4 regions of the Paenibacillus sp. KN14-4R genome follow, and region 1 is predicted to be linked to each of the others. Evidence: riboswitches for the same ligand, from Rfam matches in the RefSeq annotation. Region 1 holds a riboswitch; each other region holds the start of a gene.

Evidence for each region. Region 1 has a riboswitch for cyclic di-AMP ahead of ACSBOP_RS19525 (C40 family peptidase). Riboswitches for the same ligand answer to the same signal wherever they lie in the genome.
Region 2: it holds a riboswitch for cyclic di-AMP, as region 1 does, so the genes downstream of both, ACSBOP_RS11115 (hypothetical protein) here and ACSBOP_RS19525 (C40 family peptidase) in region 1, are expected to answer to the same signal.
Region 3: it holds a riboswitch for cyclic di-AMP, as region 1 does, so the genes downstream of both, ACSBOP_RS18170 (CAP domain-containing protein) here and ACSBOP_RS19525 (C40 family peptidase) in region 1, are expected to answer to the same signal.
Region 4: it holds a riboswitch for cyclic di-AMP, as region 1 does, so the genes downstream of both, ACSBOP_RS12380 (C40 family peptidase) here and ACSBOP_RS19525 (C40 family peptidase) in region 1, are expected to answer to the same signal.

The regions. Positions count from the first base shown of each region.
Region 1 covers NZ_CP197466.1:3,954,875-3,958,108, reverse strand. Annotated here, with positions in the region: gene ACSBOP_RS19530 (MBL fold metallo-hydrolase) at 1-394, shown strand, start outside; gene ACSBOP_RS19525 (C40 family peptidase) at 715-1,185, opposite strand; cyclic di-AMP (ydaO/yuaA leader) riboswitch at 1,191-1,327, opposite strand; gene ACSBOP_RS19520 (hypothetical protein) at 1,703-2,524, opposite strand; gene ACSBOP_RS19515 (M1 family metallopeptidase) at 2,587-3,234, opposite strand, start outside.
Region 2 covers NZ_CP197466.1:2,348,903-2,352,136, forward strand. Annotated here, with positions in the region: gene modA (molybdate ABC transporter substrate-binding protein) at 1-105, opposite strand, end outside; gene ACSBOP_RS11110 (substrate-binding domain-containing protein) at 292-1,242, shown strand; cyclic di-AMP (ydaO/yuaA leader) riboswitch at 1,556-1,724, shown strand; gene ACSBOP_RS11115 (hypothetical protein) at 1,860-2,270, shown strand; ZMP/ZTP riboswitch at 2,334-2,414, shown strand; gene ACSBOP_RS11120 (bifunctional 5,10-methylenetetrahydrofolate dehydrogenase/5,10-methenyltetrahydrofolate cyclohydrolase) at 2,471-3,234, shown strand, end outside.
Region 3 covers NZ_CP197466.1:3,676,590-3,679,823, forward strand. Annotated here, with positions in the region: gene sdaAA (L-serine ammonia-lyase, iron-sulfur-dependent, subunit alpha) at 1-141, opposite strand, end outside; gene sdaAB (L-serine ammonia-lyase, iron-sulfur-dependent subunit beta) at 138-818, opposite strand; gene ACSBOP_RS18170 (CAP domain-containing protein) at 1,030-1,809, opposite strand; cyclic di-AMP (ydaO/yuaA leader) riboswitch at 1,814-1,945, opposite strand; gene ACSBOP_RS18175 (TRM11 family SAM-dependent methyltransferase) at 2,026-2,904, opposite strand; gene ACSBOP_RS18180 (cold-shock protein) at 3,073-3,234, shown strand, end outside.
Region 4 covers NZ_CP197466.1:2,563,869-2,567,102, reverse strand. Annotated here, with positions in the region: gene ACSBOP_RS12385 (YhgE/Pip family protein) at 1-1,455, shown strand, start outside; cyclic di-AMP (ydaO/yuaA leader) riboswitch at 1,619-1,763, shown strand; gene ACSBOP_RS12380 (C40 family peptidase) at 1,769-2,626, shown strand; TPP riboswitch at 2,738-2,852, shown strand; gene ACSBOP_RS12375 (ABC transporter substrate-binding protein) at 2,935-3,234, shown strand, end outside.

The DNA.
Region 1 (3,234 bases):
GGAGTGCTATACCCTTGGTGGCGGCCATACCGCTTGTGATTCCTTCTTATACATACCGGATGCAAAAGTTATTTTTATTGGTGATTTGGTCGCAGTAGATAACCATATGTCCATTATGGATGGAAACATTACCGAGTGGATTTCGATTCTAGAACAGCTTAAGACTTGGGACATTGCGTATATTGTATCTGGTCATGGACCGATTGGTGGGAAGGAATGGATTACGAAAGCAGCCGATTACTTACGTGATTTGCTTGAAGCATCGGAAGGGCTTAAAGCGCAGGGCGTAACGCCGGACCAGCTTGGAAATGTCGAAGTTCCTGCACCTTACAAGAACTGGTCAGCGGCTATGGTTTATACAAACAATATGAAGCACTTACTTAGTAACGTTTAATATACCGAAGTATACAAACCCCATCATCCCCTTCCTAGGTGGATGGTGGGGTATTGTCATGCAGCGAATGTGATCGGATGGGAATGGATTTACTTGCTTCTGGACTTGTCTTTTTTATCTGAGGATCGAGTTGTTGTGTTTTTATTCGCATGTCCCTGTTGTTTAGACATAGTAAATTCCTCCTTCGCTATCTGTTTATGAACCAAGTGTTATTGTTTGTACATCAAAATCATGTTATGCGTGACATAAACAAAACCCCGCATCCTCCTATACAAGTGGATTGCGGGGTTTCGCTATGAAATGCTTGAACTTATGTTGATTTACTCAACAGCAGCTAGCGTCTTATATGCACTATCATCAAGCACGCGACGTGCTGTGACATAACGGGTCGCATAATAAGACTCGCTTAGCTTGTTCTTGACGACGCCTGCATTCGTTGCCGAATGAATAAATTCACCGTCTCCTAGATAAATACCGACGTGAGAGATCGTACGGCCACCACCTGTTGCGAAGAACACAAGGTCGCCAGGACGGAGATCACCTTTACTCACTTTCTCACCCTCACCGCTTTGCCCTCCAGAGCTGTGCGGCAAATCGATGTCGAATTGGTTAAATACATAACTTGTGAACCCGGAACAATCGAAACCTTTTGTTGTCGTTCCAGCCCATTTGTAAGGCGTACCTACCAATGATTCGACGGACTTCTCAAGTGATGTCGCTGCGAAAGCGTTACCAGTTGAGAAGCTTAAAACAAAAACTAGGCTTAATACTAGAGCTACATACTTCTTCACTTACGTATTGCCCCTTCCTCTGCCTACGAGGTTAGCTAAGGGTTCGGTTGAAGGTTCCCTATGATCACTCAAATGCGAGATCAATTCACCCAAAGAATGGTTCCCCCGTTTCTCTAAAAAGAGAATTCGGCTGTTCTGATTTTTTTCGACTTTATTAAATTCGCCATCATTTGTGATTATCCTGCCGAAAAAACAAATTATTTAAAATAATTGTTTATTTTAAAGATCAGTCTAAAGATAATAGGTTGTACAGTTTACTTATTCCACATCTTCTTATTCCATTGGCTAAATCTTTGTGGTACGTTTTCTATCATTCTAACACTTCTTATTATTCTTGAAATCGGACAGAAGGTGTGATTGAGAGCATTTTGCTAGAATCCGCGAGGGGCTAGACAGGAAGTGGAAATAGTCTATCGAAGGTAAAAATAGTGAACTTACTACGAAATGAAAGTTGCAGATGACAAACAAAAAACAATCGATAGTAGAGCATAAGCTCTTCCTCGATTGTTATTTTAGTTTATAGCGTTACATTTTTCGATGACCAAAGCTCATATTGTGTTGCGATGGACCACACTTTAAGGAACATCTCAATGAAGGGGTAAGCCTGATAAAGCAAGAGTGCAAGAAGTCCTGCCCAGATGTAGGAAGTCGTCATAGCGGCAGCTGCGAATAGGCAAGTGATGAGTAAGAGTATGAATGATAATCCGATGATCTTAGGACTAAGACGCAACCAAGTGAGGATCGAAGAGAATGCTTTTACACGGTGTACGCACCCGAATTGAATATACATGAAACATAAATTGATGAGATAGCCATACAGGAGATACCCCGCGATCCAGGGGAGTATGCCTTGGACGAGTCCGTCATAGCTCGTCGCATGCTGATACACAAATGTGACTTTGGGAAACAACCATAGGAGTGGTGATAACGTTAAGACGACCTGAATCATGTAGTAGAGTAGGAAAGGAGCAGTGAGCTGCTTAATTCCAGCGACGAATCGGTAACCGGAATTAAGCTGCTTATTTACAAGGGAATAATACACGCCTGCGTTTATGATGGGATGGAGTACCATACGGGCGATGAGGAGTGTGCCAATGGTCCATAAATAAGATTGTGGCAGGTCAGTTTTGAATATTTGAAATTGACCTTCCGCATAAAATAAATTTCGTGCGAAGATGCCCTGTTCTGCATCGGGATATCGGTGCAGAATCGGAACGATGATGGAATATACTAGTTTATACAGAATAATTCCCCATACAAGCTGATACAAGAACAAGGTGATGACGACAAACGGCTGCTTCCACGTTGAAATGAGACCATCCTTCATATACCTTAGCATAAATTCCCTCCAAGTTTTTCGTTGATAGAGTCGTATCACCTTAAGAAACGTATCTGCCCTGGTTACCAAGCGATCCAAGAGAAGAGTGTATCAAGGAATTGCGTGATGCCAAGATTCCAACGTGTTTGCCATTTGGAGTCTACGCTTGTCTTTAAGTAATTGTTAATATGTTTATTCTCCAGCACGATCGTAAATCTCGGATCGACCGTGACCCAATCTAGCGGTGAAGTGTGTTGTAATTTAAACTGAGCTTGTGATTCAGCACCATCCCATACGCGATCCACGGTTCTTCCATCTGCAAAATGGAAGCGTATCGGCACGTTGGCAGCAGTTCCGCCACGTTTACGTATAAGGACAGAATTGTCATATAATAATTTACCATTCTGGGTTACTCGTTTTGTCTGAATATCATCGACAGAGTAATCCACCATCAGGGCCCCATAAATAAACTGATTGAAGAAAGATTCCCAAGATTGTTTGGTTACTTCTTCTACGACATTTTGAAAATCATGTGTGGTTGGGTGCTTGAACCGCCAACGTTCAAAGTATGTGCGCATGATGGTACTCATCGTATCAGAGCCAACACGACTTTCAATTTCTTTGAGTACTAACTTCGCACGTGTATAGACATTATCTGCATATTGGCTATGCCCATGGTATTCCCATGCATTTTTCTTAAGAGCTGCTGGGGAGGTGACGTAACTGGCTTC
Region 2 (3,234 bases), 1.6 Mb from region 1:
GTTGTTATCCGTGGCGGATTTTTGCTGCGTGCTGCATCCCGCAAATACTAACATTGCAGCTAAACCTAAAGACAGAATCCGACGACTTTTCATTTGTTTAATCATTTTCTCTCCTCCAAAGTATGTATGAATTATATTTAATTATAACTAGATATAAATAAACATAACCATTATACATAGGCCCCAAGTTATTGTAAACTTCTCTCGTGTATAATTTCTCTTTTTCATTTGTGATATAATGAGGTACTTATTAAATAAATGACCATTTTAGTTAGCTGGGAGGATCATGATATGTCGAGTGACATGTCTTATACAACAGAAGAAATCGCCAAACTACTGAAAGTATCGAAATTGACAGTCTATGATCTGATTAAAAAAGGTGACCTGCCCTCCTATCGGGTCGGCAAGCAGATGCGAATTGACGCTGCTGATCTGGAAGCCTATAAACAACGTGCGAGAACAGGATCAATTGCTGATCGCATTGTTATGGGCAATCCAAAGTTACATTCCAATCCGCTCGCTCCAGCTAGTTCTACTCGCCCGATCGTCATAACCGGTCATGATATCGGACTAGATATATTGGCTAAACATTTAGAAAAAAATATACCGGGAATTCGACCTTTGCGCTCATTCGTCGGCAGCCTGGATAGTTTAATTTCAATGTATCGAGGCGAGTCTGACATCGTAAGTACCCATCTATTGGATGGAGATTCTGGTGAATACAATCTCCCTTATATTCGAAAAATACTCGTTGGATCTTCCTACGTGGTTGTGAATTTACTTTCCCGAAATGCGGGACTGTACGTCAAGCAAGGAAATCCTTTTGGACTTCATACTTGGTCTGACTTAAGTCATCCCGGATTAAGATTAGTGAATCGGGAAAAAGGTTCTGGCGCCAGAGTTCTGCTGGATGAACAACTCCGCCTTCACGGAATCAAATCCGAGCAGCTTCTCGGCTATGACCATGAACAAACCAATCACCTCGGAGTCGCATCCAAGGTTGCATCTGGTGAAGCCGATGTTGGCGTAGGCATTGAGAAAACCGCCCAACTTGTGGGCCAAATTGATTTTATCCCTCTGATCCAAGAACGTTATGATCTCGTTATGCTTAAAAATCCAGATAATGAATCCTGGATCTACCCTCTTATTCAAATTCTACAGTCTGATGAGTTTAAACAAGAGCTTCAAGCAATCTCAGGTTATGATCTGACTCGGACAGGTGAAATCTTGCTTGAGACTTAAGAAAAGTGTAGTGATAGCATTCACTACACTTTTTTGCGTATAAATAAGCTTCTTATCGAACCCTATAAATCCTTGTATTTGTTAATAAATGCATATTTCTCTTCTATTATCTGCATCACTCTTCCTTTTTCTTGGGTTTTCTATGGAAATGAGGAAAAAAGTAGCTTTTCGAAGCATTCTTATAGAAAATAAAAAAGGCTTGCTCATGATTGCGCTACCATAAGGGAAAAACATCCATAAATGCGCGAATATCAACTCTTTACGGTTTTACATTATTTAAAGGTCGGCGTATGATTCCTATTAATAACTCGATATCATTCACATGTTGAATTCCCGCAAGGGAAACGGGGGAACCATCCGAACTCATTTATACCAAAAAGTGTGTTCATGGGGTGAATCATTTGCTTATTTAATCGGCAAGCGTAGGGCACTCTCAAGCCCGAATCCGACAGCTAACCTCGTAAACGTTATTGAGAGAGAACCTATACCGGCACCCCTGCAAGCATGAAACGTGCAGATCAAGTCCGAGAGTAGTGTCCTCTACTCGAAGGGCTTTTTTGGCATGAATACATACCGAGAGGAACACCTATCTAACGATTATAAGGAGTGTGCCAAGCATGGCATTAGTGATGGAGCATTTACCCAATTTGAATCATTCCCCTCTTGTGCAAAACAAAATCGATTCAATTGAGATTTTCAGACTTAAAAGCTGTGGTCTTATTAAGGTTTCATGTAATGGGTTCTGCGGTTGGGGAATGTTTGATGTGACTTGTCCACAACAGCAGCGTGATCTTGTTCAGTGGGCATCGGTTTATATGGTCTTGAAGAGACTATCTGTAACAGAGGCTCTTGAATTAATTCAAATTAAAAGTGAAGTTTGGGGTCTAGATCGAAGATACGCTATAGAAGTAGCCTTAACTAATCTCATGGATAAACTGTCACAGAGATCCTCTCTACAAAGAAGATCTGAAGGTGTGTTCCATCGCTCATTTTTATTGGAAATTTCAGACGCCTATTTTTCATTCTAAAGGTTGGAAAATTGAGTAATACTTGAGGCCATCATTGTAGATGTGCTATTATGAGAGAAATAAAAGACTATGTGTAACTGGCGTAACATGGGTTAAACCATGAGGGAGCACATAGATAATCAGCCGTACGCCTGGGCAGAGGTAAGGGATTAATCCCTTACCTCTTTATGTATTTTTACACATAAGAAAGGGCTGATCCCATGATGAAAGCAAAATTGATTCTTGACGGTAATACCGTAGCAACGAGTATAAAAGACAACTTAGTAGGTCGCATTAAGCGACTCTCTGAAAAAGGGATTGTTCCTTGCCTAGCAACCATTCTTGTCGGTGATGATCCATCTTCCGCAACTTATGTAAAGATGAAAGGCAATGCGTGCAAACGTCTCGGTATTGAGTCTATACGGGTTGAATTACCTTCCACTACCACTACAGATGAATTAATTGATGTCATTAACAAACTCAACAATGACCCAAAAGTTCACGGTATATTGCTGCAGCACCCCGTTCCCCATCAAATTGATGAAAGGGCTGCATTTGAAGCCATTCGTATTGAAAAGGATGTAGATGGTGTAACCACTCTCGGATTTGCTCAAAATGCTTTTGGTTTTGCCGACTTCCCTTCGTGTACACCGGCAGCCATTATTGCGATCCTAGACTATTACAATATACCAGTCGAAGGCAAGCATGCGGTTGTGATCGGAAGAAGTCCGATTCTTGGAAAACCCGTGTCCGCTATGCTGCTGAACAAGAATGCAACTGTTACCACATGCCATTCCAGAACCACTCATTTAGCTGAGATTGTACAATTAGCAGACATTGTAGTCGCAGCAGTTGGCAAGCCAAAGTTCGTCCAAGGTGACTGGATTAAGCCAGGAGCGATTGTATTAGATGCGGGCTATAATGAAGGTAACGTTGGTGACGTTGACTATGATGCATGTATGGAGAATGCGTCTGCCATTACCCC
Region 3 (3,234 bases), 280 kb from region 1:
ATAATACTCCGACATCCGACTGATCTCTTCCTCAGCCGTACGACCAGATTCCGCCGCCTGATTCTCGATCATCACAGTTGAAATCGACTTGTTCTCAGCCTCACACAGCTGCAATAATTCATCTAAAGTCCTGAATTTCATACGTTACCTCGTTTGTTCAAATTCACTAGATGTACTTCTTTGACGCGTTCAAGCTGCGCAATATCTTGTAATAACTCCGCTGGGAGTTCGTGATCCATTTCAATCACCGTAAGTGCGTCTGCACTTCTTCCTTTGCGATCCAAAGATAGATGCCCTATATTAACTCCAGCACGCTGCAGCAGTGTAGTGAAACTGGCAAGCATACCTGGATAATCCTGATGCATAATGACAATCGTCGGATAATTACCTGTGAACCTTACTTCAAAGCCATTCACATTTTGCACTTCGATGTTTCCCCCGCCAATAGAGGAACCTTTCATCGTCGTTACATTCGTATCGCTATATAAAGTAATCGCCGCAGTGTTCGGATGCCCAAAGTGTCCATGTCCCATTCGAAAATTAACCTGAAGTCCCATCTTCTCAGCATCTTCTAGTGAGGTGACCATCTGCGGATTGTCCGTCTCATAATCCAGTATGCCACCGACAATAGCTAGATCGGTGCAATGCCCTTTATACGTTTCAGCAAAAGAACCATAAAAAGTGATGTCCACACGCTTCGGCTGTTCGCCTAACAACTGCCTTGCCGCTCGGCCTAGACGCGCTGCTCCTGCTGTATGTGAACTCGATGGACCTACCATAGACGGCCCAATTATTGAAAAAACATCTTTAAATCGCATGCTTGTTCCTCTTCCCCCGTGATGATCTTACCTTTTCATGCTACATCATATCTCAAATATGAATAAGCAGCAAAAAAATCGAACGAGCGATCTTCGGATTCTTTCTCGAAATCATGTATAGCCTGTTCACCCAGTGTTTAAAATAAACAATAAAAAAAGAGCTAACGGCTTATGACCCAAACAGGATCATGCCGTTAACTCTTCCTATCATTTAGCCAATAAACTCTTGTACCCACACACCTTGATAGTAAGCAACACCGATTGTTGTAAAGTTAGGGCTTAGAATGTTCTGTCTGTGCCCGCTGCTATTCATCCATGCTGTCATTACATCTTGTGGCGTACGTTGACCCTTCGCGATATTCTCACCCGCTGCGCGGTAAGAAATGTTATACTGTTTCATCATATCAAATGGCGAACCATAAGTTGGAGATTGGTGATCAAAGTAATTATTTTTCACCATATCCTTCGCTTTATCCATTGCCATGTTGTTTAACTTGGTATTATCCATCTTAACTGCAGAAAGTCCTGCTTTGGAACGTTCTTTATTGACAAGATCCACTACTTCTTGTGCAAATTTAGTAGCTTCGTCTGACACTGCTGGCTTCTCAGACGGTGCTGGAGTTGGCTTAGGTGTTGGTGTTGGTTTCGGCGTAGGCGTTGGATCCGGTGTTGGCTTTGATGTTACCGGCGGCGTTGGTGTAACGTTATCCGGCAATGTTGGCCATTGAATTTGTGAGTTTGATCCATCTACATTACCAGGTAGATTGCATCCTCCACCCATCGAAATGACTCCACCTTTTATTCCTTGTGAATATAACTTCATTAACTCGCTCAAATTGAAGTTACATGATTTGGCTAACTCGTTTGCCGAAATAGGGTTATTCTGCCCTACTACACATGCTGCTTGAGCTACATTCGCCATCCCTGCGGACGCTAGCAATGTCACTGCAAGAGTACCTGTTACGACTACTTTCTTAAAACTTTGTTTCATTTCTCTCTCTCCTTTTTGTCGCCTACGAGGTTAGCTGACGGGTTCGGATAAAAGAGTAACACCCGACCACTAAAAGTGGTTTCACCCCAAATGGCGGTTCCCCCGCACCCTTTTTGGGTTTCGGCTTATTTAACACTTTCAAAGTGTAACATGTATTATATCTGCCTTCATTCTCAAAATTGTGGTAGTATTACTTAATGAAGGTAATAAGACCAATTACCTGCAAACGATGACTTGTCTAGCAAAACGTCCTTTGCTAACGACGCATCGGTCTATAATCGATAATCCTGCTTGCATAATTGCATCATCCATTTGCTCAATTGTTATGATAACGACTTTACTTGCTAATGAGCGTATGCTTTTTAACAGCCCAGATCGTTCACAATCTGAGAGCACAGAGCATAGATTATAGGGCATATCGAGAATGGCGACATCATAGTGACCTGTTAATGTCGTCATATCTTGAATTTCTACGACCTGTGGCATGTTAAAATGTGCTAGATTGGCCCGTGCTCCTCGAATTGCAAGTGGATTTAAATCTGAGCCTACGATGGATATCCCCATCGAAAGGGCTTCGATGACAACTGTGCCGATTCCACAGCAAGGATCGATAACGGTAACTCCATCCGTGTGAGGTACTGCGATGTTGACAATAGCTCTTGCAACACGTGTACTAAGCGCAGTGGAGTAATTGTGCGGTTTTTTCGTATGACGCAGCCAAACCGCCTCATTTTTCCTATATTCTCCGAATAACCACCTACCGCCTGCGTGAATTATTCCAAATATCCGCTCAGGCTTTCGCATGTCTGCTTTACCATGTACACGTGACCCAATCTCACGTTCAATGGCACGCTCTTCGTCATACGTAATGGCATAATTGCTTTCGATGTATATAATTTTAAATGTCTTTCCACCAGTCTGTAGCGACTCAACTTGGTCAGCAATTTCTCGAATATTTTGACCGCCATAGCGTACAGCGAGCTCTAACTTAATAAAGGGACTCCGACTCGGATTTACCGCAAATGGACTCTCGATACAGGAATTGTGAGGAACATGTCCAAATAGAGTTTTCATCTCTAACATACATAAAGACATTTCATCCTCATGACAAGCATATGTATATAGATATGCCGGTAAATTGTGATTTAACAAGGATCTCCCGCCCTTCACCATTCTAGAAGAACTTATTGTACCATATTGCTAATATCCGCATAGATAAGTATTTTTTGTCACATATTAAAAGGGTTAAGGAGGGTTTTGTACATGTATTACTCAAAAAAGACAGTTGAACCCGTTGTTGAAGAAACCGCTATCTGGAAATGCAGTAATGAATCCTGTGTCTGCTGGATGAGAGAAAATTTTGCTTTTGAAGAAACACCTATTTGTCCCATCTGTCGTTCGATTATGGAGAAAAATAATAAAATG
Region 4 (3,234 bases), 1.4 Mb from region 1:
GCGAAGAAATTGACAGACGGGTCGAAGAAAGTTGAAGATGGCATTATGCAAATTGATTCCAATTTGCTGAAACTTACAGAAGGTACACAGCCGCTTAATAATGGTGTAAACGAGCTTCTTGCTGGTGCATCCAAATTGAATGGTGGTACGAATCAATTAAAACAAGGTACTGGGCAACTCTCCGGTGGCTTGGATCAATTGGCACAAGGTGGCAAGCAGCTCTCTGCAGGAGCGGGTCAATTGAAAGATGGAATCGGGTCACTTCAAACAGGTCTTAAAGGTTCTGTTGAAGGAATGGATAAATTGAGTTCAGGTGCGAAAGGGCTAAAAGCAGGACTTGAAGCGATGGCAAAAGCAAATCCTCAACTTGCGAATTCCCCTGAATTCAAACAATTGCTTGGCGCAGCAGGTATGGTAAGTGGTGGAGCAGATGCTGCTCTTGCGGGTCAACAAAAATTAGCTGCAGGTGCTGATCAATTAGCTGGCGCAAGTGGTACACTTAATGCAGGCGTAAGTACCCTAAGTGGTAAAATTAATGAAGCAGCACAAGGTGCGAAGGCTGTTGATACGGGCGCTCAAGGCCTAGCTGCAGGAAGTGTACAATTGAAAGATGGATTAACGAAATTATCTGGTGGTGTAAAAGCTATTAGTGAAGGTTCTGTTCAATTGAAAGATGGTTCAACAAAACTATCTGAAGGAATGGGAACTGTTGTTAATGGTCAAGACGAGTTATCTGGTAAATTAGCAGAAGCAGCGGACAAAACAAGCAGTATTAAAGCAAATGATTCAAACTTTGATATGTTCGCAGATCCAGTAAATGTTGCGATAGAGAAAAACAATGGTGCCGTACCTAACTATGGAACAGGATTTGCGCCGTACTTCTTATCCCTTGGATTGTTCGTAGGTGCATTGATGTTAACAATCGTATACTCAATGAAAAAACCTGCGATCACACCGCCCAACTCATTTAGTTGGTTTATTAGTAAATTCGGTGTAATGCTTGTCGTGGGTGCGCTTCAAGCAGTGCTGGCAGATATAATCTTGCTTGGTGGATTGAAGTTGGAAGTGCAAAACGTTGGATTGTTCATCTTACTCAGCTTAGTAACGAGCTGGACTTTCATGGCGATCTTGCAATTCTTGGTTACAGCATTTAACGATGTTGGACGCTTCCTTGCAATCTTGCTTCTTATTGTACAACTAACAACTTCAGCAGGAACTTTCCCAATTGAATTAATTCCAGATATACTACAACCGTTTGGCAAGCTAGTACCAATGACTTACTCTGTAAGTGGATTTAAAGCTGTCATATCGAGCGGTCAAATGAATGACTTCTGGAGTAATACAATTGTCCTAATCGGATGGATTGTTGGAATGGGTGCTTTAACTTGGGTTACATTAAAAATCAATTTAAAAAAGAACCCGAATCCAGTAATTGCTTCTAATGAAGCTGTATAGAAGCAGTGTAGATTAGAAAAATGGAAACCCGCGAAGCCAGGTGCTTCGCGGGTTTTTGGTATATTTTAAGAAAAAGATTAGAATCAATTTCCTTAAATGAAAATTTTCTAATCTGCGATTCATTGATCAAAACTAGCAAAATATGATAATCTGTTAAAGTCAAATAGATAATTTGTCGAATCTGGCTTAAACATAAAGTCAGTACGGGGGACCGATTTACTTGGGGTGAATGTTCGTGTTATATGCGATCTAGGGAGCAACCTTCTTCCCGAACCCGTCAACTAACCTCGGAGACACTGGGAGGTATTACCGTTTGAAAACTTTATTTAAAACCGTAGTATTATCATGTGCTGTTCTGGGAAGTGCTTTCGTGATCGGACAAACAGCAAGTGCACAAACAGCAAATGAAGATGTCAAAATTCAAGTCAATGATCGTTTAGTTGATCTGAATACGGATCCATACATTGGCGAGAACAACTCGTTAATGGTGCCTGTACGTCAATTGTTTGAAAATATCGGCTACACGTTGACTTGGAATCAAGAAGGCGATGAAGTTGGACTTACTGTACATAATGACAAACATAATTTCAAACTGACGACTGGCAGCACAAAGATGACGGTTGACGACAGAAAAGTTGAGTTAACAACTAAGCCTGTGATACATAACGGGGTAGCATTTGTTCCTGTACGATTGATGGCTGAACACTTAGGTTTTATTTTACAGTGGGATGATAAGAATGGAATTGCGATTCTTGGCGTAGATGGCAACTTCCATGCACCTGCATGGTATGCACCACCGAAGAAGCCTGAAATTAGCGTACAACTCATTGATACAGCGAATCAATATCTAGGTGTTCCATATGTGTATGGAGGAACTTCACCAAGTGGATTTGATTGCTCAGGTTTTGTAAGTTATGTGTTTAAAAAGTACGGATATGATCTTCCACGCACATCAAGTGATATGTACAGTGTTGGAAAATCAGTAAGCAATTTGCAAGCTGGTGATCTTGTTTTCTTCGCTGAAGGCAGTCGCGTATCGCATGTAGGGATTTATATTGGCGATGACAAATATATTAATGCAGTATCTGGCCGTGGGCGTAGCGTAATGGTAACAAGTCTTTCCTCCAGCTGGAGTGCGAAGTATTATGTTGGCGCTAAGCGCGTTCTTTAAAAGCCATAAGATAAGAAGCCACAGACAGCCATATGCTGATCTGTGGTTTTTTTCATTGAATAATTAAAATAGACAAATACTCAATTCTGCTATATAGTGGTATAGAACTTCAAAAAACAAACGGGGTGCTGGGATTTTTGGCCGGCTGAGATTGTATTCCACAAAATACTGACCCTTGAACCTGATCTGGATAATGCCAGCGTAGGAACCATGATTTTGTTTGTGCATGCACAAAAATGCTGGCTCCCGTTGGGGAGTTTTTTTGTTGTCATAGAAAGATTCTCGTCGAGAGAAAAGGAGAGAGCGACATGAAGCAATTGAAAGTAGGTCTTGCGGCTGTTCTTGTACTAACGCTGCTCATGCTTACAGCTTGCGGTAAAAGTGAGCAGTCTGCAAACGAATCGAAAGGTAGTGCAGATAAGAAGTTAATAGATGTTAAGATTGCGCTGGACTGGACACCGAATACGAACCACACAGGTATTTACGTAGCAAAAGAAAAAGGATATTTTGCCGAACAAGGGCTTAATGTTGAAATTGTTCTTCCAGGTTCCAACTCTTCCATGGCGATGGTGGGAGCAGGAAATGCTGAGTTTGGGATTGGTGTTCAA